Regions from separate parts of the Paenibacillus vortex V453 genome, predicted to be linked through region 3. Evidence: riboswitches for the same ligand, from Rfam matches in the RefSeq annotation. Region 3 holds a riboswitch; each other region holds the start of a gene.
The links. A riboswitch is a leader RNA that binds a small molecule or an ion and turns the genes downstream of it on or off. The one in region 3 is predicted to bind cyclic di-AMP.

Region 1: another riboswitch for cyclic di-AMP. It lies ahead of PVOR_RS15560 (universal stress protein); the one in region 3 lies ahead of PVOR_RS02380 (C40 family peptidase).
Region 2: another riboswitch for cyclic di-AMP. It lies ahead of PVOR_RS03980 (hypothetical protein); the one in region 3 lies ahead of PVOR_RS02380 (C40 family peptidase).

Annotation. Positions count from the first base shown of each region.
Region 1 covers NZ_ADHJ01000025.1:149,606-152,884, reverse strand. Annotated here, with positions in the region: gene PVOR_RS15565 (TrkH family potassium uptake protein) at 1-1,211, opposite strand, end outside; gene PVOR_RS15560 (universal stress protein) at 1,347-2,015, opposite strand; cyclic di-AMP (ydaO/yuaA leader) riboswitch at 2,152-2,302, opposite strand; gene PVOR_RS15555 (cation:proton antiporter) at 2,453-3,279, opposite strand, start outside.
Region 2 covers NZ_ADHJ01000008.1:39,594-42,872, reverse strand. Annotated here, with positions in the region: gene PVOR_RS03985 (hypothetical protein) at 1-235, opposite strand, end outside; cyclic di-AMP (ydaO/yuaA leader) riboswitch at 364-532, opposite strand; cyclic di-AMP (ydaO/yuaA leader) riboswitch at 1,084-1,255, shown strand; gene PVOR_RS03980 (hypothetical protein) at 1,381-1,845, shown strand; partial or broken gene PVOR_RS03975 (proline dehydrogenase family protein) at 1,869-2,790, opposite strand; gene PVOR_RS03970 (YpjP family protein) at 3,232-3,279, shown strand, end outside.
Region 3 covers NZ_ADHJ01000005.1:15,423-18,701, forward strand. Annotated here, with positions in the region: gene PVOR_RS02370 (c-type cytochrome) at 99-455, opposite strand; partial or broken gene PVOR_RS02375 (GNAT family N-acetyltransferase) at 616-1,117, opposite strand; gene PVOR_RS02380 (C40 family peptidase) at 1,257-1,730, opposite strand; cyclic di-AMP (ydaO/yuaA leader) riboswitch at 1,735-1,873, opposite strand; gene PVOR_RS02385 (C40 family peptidase) at 2,275-2,748, opposite strand; cyclic di-AMP (ydaO/yuaA leader) riboswitch at 2,753-2,891, opposite strand; gene PVOR_RS02390 (hypothetical protein) at 3,238-3,279, opposite strand, start outside.

The DNA of each region.
Region 1 (3,279 bases), on a different contig from region 3:
CCCAGCCGTCCGGCAAACATCGTTATGGTTACAATGAATTTCCCCACGGGAGATAATTCGCTTGTCAATCCCATCGACAATCCAGTAGTGCTGAAAGCGGATGTCGCTTCAAACAGCACTTCCAAAAAATGTTCTTCCAGCATTCCTTCTGAAATGGTCAGCAATAGGGAAACTCCCAGCACAACCACCAGAGAACTCATGACAACGGCCAGTGCGCGCATAACGGTTTCGCCTGCTATTTTGCGCTTGAAGGCATGGATTTGACCACCCCCGCGAAAGGTTTGGATCGTAGCTAATATGAGTACAACAAGTGTATTGATCTTAATACCGCCGCCTGTCCCTCCGGAAGCAGCACCAATGAACATCAGAATAATAATGAAGAACTGAGAAGCTGCCAGCATACTGCCGATATCAATCGTATTAAACCCCGAGCTTCGTGGCGTTATGCCTTGAAAAAAAGCAGCCAGTACTTGTTCGCTCCCACTCAATTGGCCAAAGGTTGACGGATTCCAGCTCTCCATAAAGTATATAAATAGAAAACCGAGCAGGGACAGCGTTCCTGTCCCGACCAGAACAACCTTGGAGTGAAGCGAAAGTTTTTTCCATGAACGTTTTTGGAATACATCCACAATGACGATATAGCCGAGACCTCCAATGATAAATAACAGGACAATCGTAATATTGACGATCGGATCGCCAACGAAGGGTGTCAGGCTGTCAGACCACAGGGCGAAACCGGCATTGTTGAATGCGGAAACGGAATGGAAAAGGGCGTAATAGGCCGCCTGCCCCCATCCAAAATCCGATTGCCAACGAAGTGTTAGAACAATCGTTGCCAGTGCTTCAAATGCGAAAGCGATAAGTACCATGTACATTGACAATTTAACCAAACCTTGTGCCGAAGTTGAATAGGTGGTCTGCTGGATGATGAGCCGTTGTTTCAAGCCAATCCTTTTCCCCAAAACAATGGCGACCATGACACCAAAGGTCATAAAGCCAAGTCCGCCAATTTGGATCAACATCATAATGATGACTTGTCCAAAAGTTGAAAACACGCTGCCGGTATCCAAGACAACGAGTCCGTTTACGCATATTGCTGACGTGGCCGTAAATAATGCATCCAGCAGACCAACTGAACTTCCGGTGGAGGAAGAGTGGGGAAGCGCCAGCAATGCGGCTCCGATTAATATCAATGTGAAAAAAACAAGCATGATGAGTTGAGGAGGGCTCATCTTTTTCTTAAGCTTGTTGATGAACAACTCCATTTTGCCAGGAGCGGAATGTTGTGTATTTCGATCGTTTGAATTTATAGAGGGTCTTCTCACAAATTCCACTCCCATTTCTTATTAATCTTCGTCCTTGGCATACATTTCTCTGTTTTGGAATAAAGACGAGTCTATTACTTTTCCGTGACTTATTTTTAGATATTGGACTTCTTGATCTGTTTTTATTTTTAGCAAACCGGTGTCAAAATCGGTATTCAACTCTTTGAAAAATAGTCCGCTGGCTACAGGGTTGCCCCCGGATTCCTTATTACCGATTATATAATGAGGACCCTCTTTGAAAACGGCGACTCGAATCCCTCGTTCATGGGTGTCAGTAATTTGTTCATCCATCCTCTGAACTGCCACGATGTGCAGATCCGTTTCGCCAATCTGGTTTAGGAGTTCGTTGACAAACGACCCGCGCGTAATTTCTTGCCATCGTGTTTGTCCAGACTGCCCGATGATGAGTTGGGTAATATGAAGGTTCTTGGCAGTTTCTGCTATGATTTCGGAAGCCTTGCGATCTTTGTTTGGTTTGACGATAAAGGTTGCCCCATATTCGTCGCATTTCATTTGCCACTCAGCCATATACCTTTCTTGTGTCTGATCAAGCTCATTCTCACGTAAGGGTATAACGCTCAACACAAACAGGGGACACTGAAGCAGATTGGCTAATTCACCGCCTCGGCGGATGAGGCGTTCGCCGTTCGGACCATAATACACGCATACCAGTATTTTTTCGTTGTTCAACAGATAAATCATTCCTTTCTTATTCTTCAGTAGACGGTAATTACCACATTAGCTTAAATTAAAAAGGCCTGGTTGCAGAGATATATCTGCTTCCAGACCTTGGCTGTACGAATTTTGGACAAGTCAAAGTAGAAGAGTGTTCTCTCCCAAGACGCTGACGAGGTTAGCTGTCGGATTCGGGATTGAGAGTTCCCGTTCCTTCTTCATCAGAAAGAATTCACCCCTAAAGCTTAAGCAGCTTTTGTTGGTTCCCCCGTTCCTCATAGAGGATTAAGCGTAATGCGTATAAAATTTATTGTAATAAATATTATGCTAAAATAAGCTAAAAGTAAACAGTCTGCCATGGGCAATGAATGTCATTCATGGGTTGAGGTAGAATTCAATCTTTGTTTTGTATATACTCGTTTCAAGTTATTATTTGATTACACGAAGGTTACTTACATATCCGTACCGTCTTTTTCCTTCACGGGGTTAGCTAATCCAAACTTCTTAACCAATGGTTTGATGGTTAACCCCTGCACGAGAAGTGAGAAAAGGACAACACTAAACGTGAGCACGAGTATATCGTCGCGGCCGGCGAAGGTTGAAGGCAAACTTAAGGCGAGTGCGATGGATAAGCTGCCCTTTAACCCTCCCCAATTCAAAACCATCTTCCATGATGAAGGGAAGGGTCTCAGGAAGTACAGGCTCGCGTAGACGGCCACAGTCCTACCGATGAGAACGATCAGAATGGCGGCACCGATTAACGCCCATTTGTCTGCGAAGTTAATATGTTTGATTTCGAGACCGATCATCAGGAATATCAATGAATTTGCAATCAACGTGATGACGTCCCAGAACGAATTAATGTTCATCTTGGTCGTCTCCGACATCCCGATGCGCGCTCCGTAACTGCCGAAAATCAAGCCGCCCACGACGACGGCAATCACACCGGATACATGGAAATGCTCGGCGATAAAGAAACTTCCGAAGAAGAGGAGCATTGAGAACGCAATCTCCAACGGATAATCGTCATAGAAGCGAATGAGCTGTGAGAATAGATACCCAAGCAAGCCTCCAACTGCGATACCGCCGACACTGAACTTGAGAAAGAGCAATAGGCCGCTGCCTGCTCCCGCCCAGCCCATTTCCATATATGTAAGTAAATAAACGGAGGAGATCTGAAACAACACAACGGCAATTCCGTCATTAAACAACGATTCCCCTTCAATAATCGTCACGATTTTCTTCGGTACGCCTAAAGACTTGAAGATGGAGATGACAC
Region 2 (3,279 bases), on a different contig from region 3:
TGCTTTCGAACAGAAACACCTTGCTGACGGGAAACTCGGGAATGATCCAGGTTGACTCGTCTCTGGTATCAATCAGAATAATGTCTTTGCAGCCCAGTTCCATCATCCTCTCCTGCTCGGCCCGATTGTTGGCTATAGCTGCAAACGAAATATGTTTGTACATCAGCTGGCGGATAAATTCCTCCCCGGCCTTATTCGGGGCGGATACCAAGATGAAATCCTGCGGTTTCTCCATGTGTTTCTCCTCCTAAGTTTCAGAAAGAGAAGGCAACAAAAAGAAGCCTGCGGGAGGAGAAGAACTCTTCCCGCAGGCTTCTTATTCATCCACGGTGAAATACACCGTGGCTAAAGTCCACGACAATCGTTGCCTCTCTCGATACGCTTACGAGGTTAGCTGACGGATTCGGGCGTGAGAGTCGCCCTACCCATAGACCGTTATCTTGTCTATGGGATTCACCCCTGAGAGATCAAGTTCATCTCCCGACTGGTTCCCCCGTTCCTTTTCCATTCAAGGACTCAGCGAAAATTGAAAACGAGTAGCATGTTATTCAATTAGCTATTGACTTATATTCCAAGCCTGGCAGAACTGTACAGCCGTCAGAGTCAAGCCGTGAGAGTCGCTTGACCCTGAGCCTCTGGAAGACCCATGGTGCCTTCGCCGAGGTTCTCATTCATAAAGGAGCACCGCAGCTCTCACACTGCCTTGTATCCTTATGAATCTTATCGACCGGCTGCCGCTGTGCCCTGCTCTTGGAATCATCCGTCAATTCATAGTTCGTATCATACGTCCGGCCGTGCGGGATGTAAATGAGCTCAGAAACACGTGTGGCTGAATGTGGAACAAGATCTAACCAGTATGTCTTCATTATCTCTCGAATACTGCTTTATACTATGTATTTCTCTTGTTTTCTCGAATTTATCGCAATCCATCGAGATACTGAGATTTTGCCATGATAATAGATGACAATACCAAATGTACACGTTTTCTTTTACGGATTTCATCGATTTTCGGAATGTATGCGTCAAATACGGTCATTTACTTTTGGCTGCCTCCGGCGTATGATTCATCCATCTATTCGAAACACACGTTATACGCTGAGCTCCCGACAGATCGGGAGACGGGGGAACCAATATCACCGATAGGACTTCTGTTGGTGAATGGGGTGAATCCGCGATGCCTGACCAGGCATTGTGGTAGGGCGCTCTCAAGCCCGAATCCGACAGCTAACCTCGTAGGCGTATTTAGAGAGAACACGATCCAGCCAAGCTAAAGCGGCCGCTTCATCGGCTGCTAACCGGAAAAAGGCCTGGAGAGCGGGGTTTCTCTGCTCACCAGGCCTTTTTGTCTTGCATATAACATCTTATAAGGGAGCGTAGATCATGACGAAACTCATCGAATTCGAAGCACAGGCAACAGCCATCCAAACAGCGCCAACAATATGTGAAGAGCCCATCCGCTATATGGAGATGTTCCGTTTCGACTGGGGCTCGGCTGAACGCTTTATCCCCTGGAGTGATCGAAGCTGGAACTGCGGCTTGTTCAAAATCAGCTGCGGAGAAGCAGCCGGTTATGCGGAATATGCCCTGCCGAGCACGAGAGAATTCGCAGATCTGGTCCGCTGGGCATCTGTATTTGCAAGGCTGCGGGGCATGCCCGTGACTGAGGCCATACGCTATGCTCAGCAGCAGCAGCAATGGGGATCCACTCGGATGCTGCTCGCCGTATCGGCGTTAGCCGATCTGGAGAAGAACCTGCACCAGCATGTAACTCGCGAACGCCTAGGCAGCCTCCCGCTGGAGCGGTCCTTCCTGATGGATTGCTCGCAAGCTTATTATTTCTTTTAAGGTAAGGGCGGTGTTCACACCCCTCACTTGAACATATTTTTCAGCACCATCATGAGGTTAGCCGGCTTCTCCGCCAGCCGCCGGGTGAAGTACGGGTACCACATCGTCCCGTAGGGCATATAACAACGGATGCGATAGCCATCCTCTGCAAGCGCAGCCTGATCGTTCATTCGCAGCCCGTACAGCATCTGAAATTCGAAATCCTCTTTCTCTATGCGGCTCTGCTCGGCAAACACCTTGACCCAGTCGATGATATTGTCATCGTGCGTGGCAATCGCAGTGTACGCTCCCTGATCGAAATGCATTTTGATCAATTTTTTATAGTTATCGATCACTTCGCGTTTCTGCTGAAAGGCGATGGTTCCGGGCTCTTTATATGCCCCCTTTACCAGGCGCAGATTGACCCCCGCCTCCATCAGGCTTCGCACGTCTTCCTCCGTGCGGAACAAGTAGGCCTGCATCACGGTGCCCACATTGGGCAGCCCCTCCTTATGGAGCCGCAGCGTCATATCGATTGTCGCCTGGGTATATGGCGAATCCTCCATATCCAGACGCACGAAATTGCGAAACTCTTTCGCCTTTTTCACCACCGACCTGATATTCTCGTAAGCCTTCTCAAGGTCCAGTGCCATGCCCATCTGCGTCGGTTTCAATGACACATTTGACTGCACTCCCCGCTGTGCGATTCCCTCCACAAGCTTCAAATATTCCTCGCGGTATTCGGCCGCTTCGTCCAGCGTCGTAATGCCCTCCCCCCAGATGATCCAGCGTGACGAGAATGCCCTTCGCATTGAGCCTCTCGATTTCATCCAAGGCCTCATCCAGCGTATTGCCGGCAATGAATCGGCCTGCCAATTTCCTTCCGTATTTGATCGACAGCCACTTCACGAGTTTATTGCCGGACACCGTCAGGATCACTTTACGGTAAAACTCGGTTCCGTCCATGCATGCGCCCCCTTTGTAAGGTAAACCAAATGCACCTCTACCTTAACTCATATGCAAAAATCATGACGGCATGCAGGAAGACATACATATCACGCAGGCAATGGCCGTGTCGGAGCGATTCTGGCTTTCCGGCATGCAAAGAAACCTCTCCATTACGATAGTGGAGAGGTTTCTTTGCATGCCGAAGATTCTTTTATTGAGCATTTTAAAATCATTATAGTTCCGATTGATTTTTCGATTTGCAGACAATTGAAGTAGAAAAGTTCGCCATATGTAAAAGAGATAACTGTAAATATTATAATATACCATTTTTACTATTATAAATTCATAATCACACTATTTTTTTAGAGAAAACACAACTTTTTTCATTTGTTAAATTTTAGGATTTTAATATATATTATTCGTGTTAATTACAAAAAATAACAGTAAGGGGTTGATTTTTTGAGTTTTTGGGGAGTAATTAAAAAAGTAGCCGCTTTTTTGGCTTTG
Region 3 (3,279 bases):
GAGGATGTTAGAATCGCCATAGGCCCCAATTAATGTAAAAACACGCTTGCACCGGTAGGTTCTCCGGATATCAAGCGTGTTTTGCGTGTAAGCTGATTTTATTTTTTCTCAGCAAGGTACAGCGCGATGTTTGCGATTTCTTCAGGCTTCAGCTGATCTTTAAAGGAAGGCATTCCTTTACGACCTTTGGTTACAACGTTGAAGATGGCATCCGCATCCATATGTCCGCCTACCTGATTCAGAGCTGGTCCAGCGCCGCCTTGAAGCTGGTCACCGTGACAGCTAATGCAGCTTGCTTTCAGTGTGGCTTCCGCTGCGGCAGCATCGAGAGTCACTTCCGGCATGGTCGGCTTCTCTTCCTGGGCTACCTGTTCCTTACCCGGGAGCGTAAACATCAGCGCGATAGCCAACGCACATGCGACGAAGAACAATCCGCTCATGATCCATTTTTGCATCGTCATATCGTCCCTTCTATGTATACTGCACTTTTGCACTTGTCTCCATTATAAACCAACATCCCTAGACAGCATAGCCAGTTGTGACAAAAAAAGCAACGATCCAAAGAGGCTTCATAAAAAATACACAAATTTGTGCTTTTTCATATAGACAAGCTTACTATTCCTCATTTGCTGGAGGCTCATACACCATACAGTGGAAAATGCCTTTTCCCTGCGGAGTAAGCCGCTCATACGTATCGGTGATGCGAAATCCCGCCCCTTCATAAGCACGGATCGCACGCTCATTCCAGGTCATTACTTCCAGATCAATCTCATCCGTAGGCCTCCTGCGCCTGGCCTCCTGCGTTATGGTCTGCATAAATCGTTTACCCATTCCACGCCCGCACCAATCAGGCCGCATGCCAAGCCCGATCCGTGTCACTTCGTGTATGGGAAACAGCTGGGCAAACCCCCACAGAGAATCCTGGTCATCCAGAATCGAGATATATTGCTGCTGGCGTATGATCGGATCGCCAAATTCCACCTCGAGCCCTTTCATCTGCTCCCAAGGAAGGAAGCCATAGATATCGTAAGGAGGGGGGATAGGACCAGGTGCATATTTCTTCAGCGTGTTCCTCACGCATGATGACGGCGCGAAATGAAATAGGGGTAACATCCATTGGTAGTTTCCTCCATTCGTATATTATCCATGTACCCTTTATATAAGGGAGCGAGCTGCATGAAAAAGCCCGTCAAAGAGAGGCGGGCTCTCCTTTAACGGGCAGTAGGTCTGTGCACTGGATCGTCAGCCTCTATCATCTAAGATGATGTATCGGCCGATTGTTCATACTTATCATCACTCATGATGCGTTTGGCACCGACGTAACGCTGATCATAGTAATCCTCAGCAAGTCGGTTGATGACGACACCTCGATTCGACGAAGCATGGGCGAACTTGCCATCGCCTACATAAATGCCAACATGGGATATACCGCTCCCCGTTGTATTGAAGAACACCAAATCGCCAGCCCGCAGATCTTTGCGGGTTATGCTTGTCCCCATATCGAATTGAGAGCCGGATTGATGCGGGAGCTTCAGGCCGAGTTTGGCATACACATACATGGTAAAACCGGAGCAGTCAAATCCGCTCGTGGTTGTACCTCCATAACTATATCTTGTACCCAATACCTTATCAATTTCCTGGTCCAGCGCACTATCGGCAAACACGCTGCCAATGCCTGAAGTGAACAGTAACGTAATACTCAGGGCTGCCGCTGATAACGTCTTCTTCAGCATGAAGAGCTCCTTCCGCTGCCTGCGAGGTTAGCTTGAGGGTTCGGTTGAAGGTCCCCTATGATCCCTTGACAGCAAGATCAATTCACCCGTAAATGGTTCCCCCGCTTCCCATATCCATGGGAATTCGGCAATCGTAATCTATGTATTAAAGCACTTACATTAATGACAAAGTTGTTACTGTACCCATTCTATCAGACAGCAAACAAGCTTGGCAATTATTTCTTGATGACTTTCGCTATTATTCAATAGCATCAGCTGTCGAAGTGTCAGGTATAATCAATTATTTTCCAATATGCGTTTAATGAAGGCCGGGAAGGGTATATAAAAGGTAAGGATCTTTATGAAGGGCTGCCAATAATGCTGATGAAGTTGTTTCTGGATTAATAAAATTTATATTTTTTTTGAAAAGCGGGAACTTTTTCGTTGTCCCAAACGTTATAGAGGTATACACAGTGAACAAAAGAAAAAAGCCGCTGGGTGAGATCGGCACAATCTCAAAACTCCAGGGCTCTCTTATAAGGATAAATCAATAAAGTTCCAATTAGTTGTAGTTTACAGCTACAGATTTGTACGTGCTTTGACTCATCACTCGCTTAGCGCCCACATAGCGCTGTGCGTAATAGCTTTGGCTTAGCGGACTGACAATGACACCGCGAGAAGATGAGGAATGAGCGAACTTTCCACCCCCAACATAAATACCCACATGAGATACACCTTTACCGGATGTGTTAAAGAACACGAGATCGCCAGCTTTCAAATTGCTCTTGGATACTGCCGTACCTACCTTGTATTGAGCGGTAGATGTTCGTGGCAGGCTGAGACCAAGCTTCTTGTAAACATAGGTGGTGAAGCCGGAGCAGTCAAAACCATTTGTTGTGGTTCCACCTGTTTTATAAGATACACCAATGGCTGGTTTGATTGCGGTATTTAATTTGGAATCGGCGAAAGCGCTTCCGGTCCCTAATGTGAGCGCGAGGGCCAGGCCGAGAGAAACGGCCGTTAACTTCTTTTTCAAAACGAAATGCTCCTTCCAATGCCTGCGAGGTTAGCTTAAGGGTTCGGTTGAAGGTCCCCTATGATCCCTCTCTTGCGAGATCAATTCACCCAAAACGGATCCCCCGCTTCCCAATCGATATGGGAATTCGGCTCCTTAAAATGTTGATGAACCCATTCATTGACGTCTGACGTTCCAACATGATTAACGAAATAACATAGTTCCAGCAAAAGTTACAGTAAAGATGACAAAGTTGTTACTAACATATTCGTTATTTTAGCAGAGTATTAACATTTTGGCAAACGAGGAAAGTGTATATTTAAACAAAAAAACCTGTCCCAGTCATGCTGGAACGGTTTTTTTTGTAATTTCGCGCTCTGAAATTTGTAATATGGAGGATAAATGAAATCCTATTTTCTGTAAAAATGGCAGGGATTAAGATCCATGTCGCTTCCGGTTACAGTTTATTCGCGAGCCTGTCGATCATACTATTGTAACGAAATGTAACTTCTAGGAGTGCTGTGAGGATGATGATTTCCACAGATGATACTG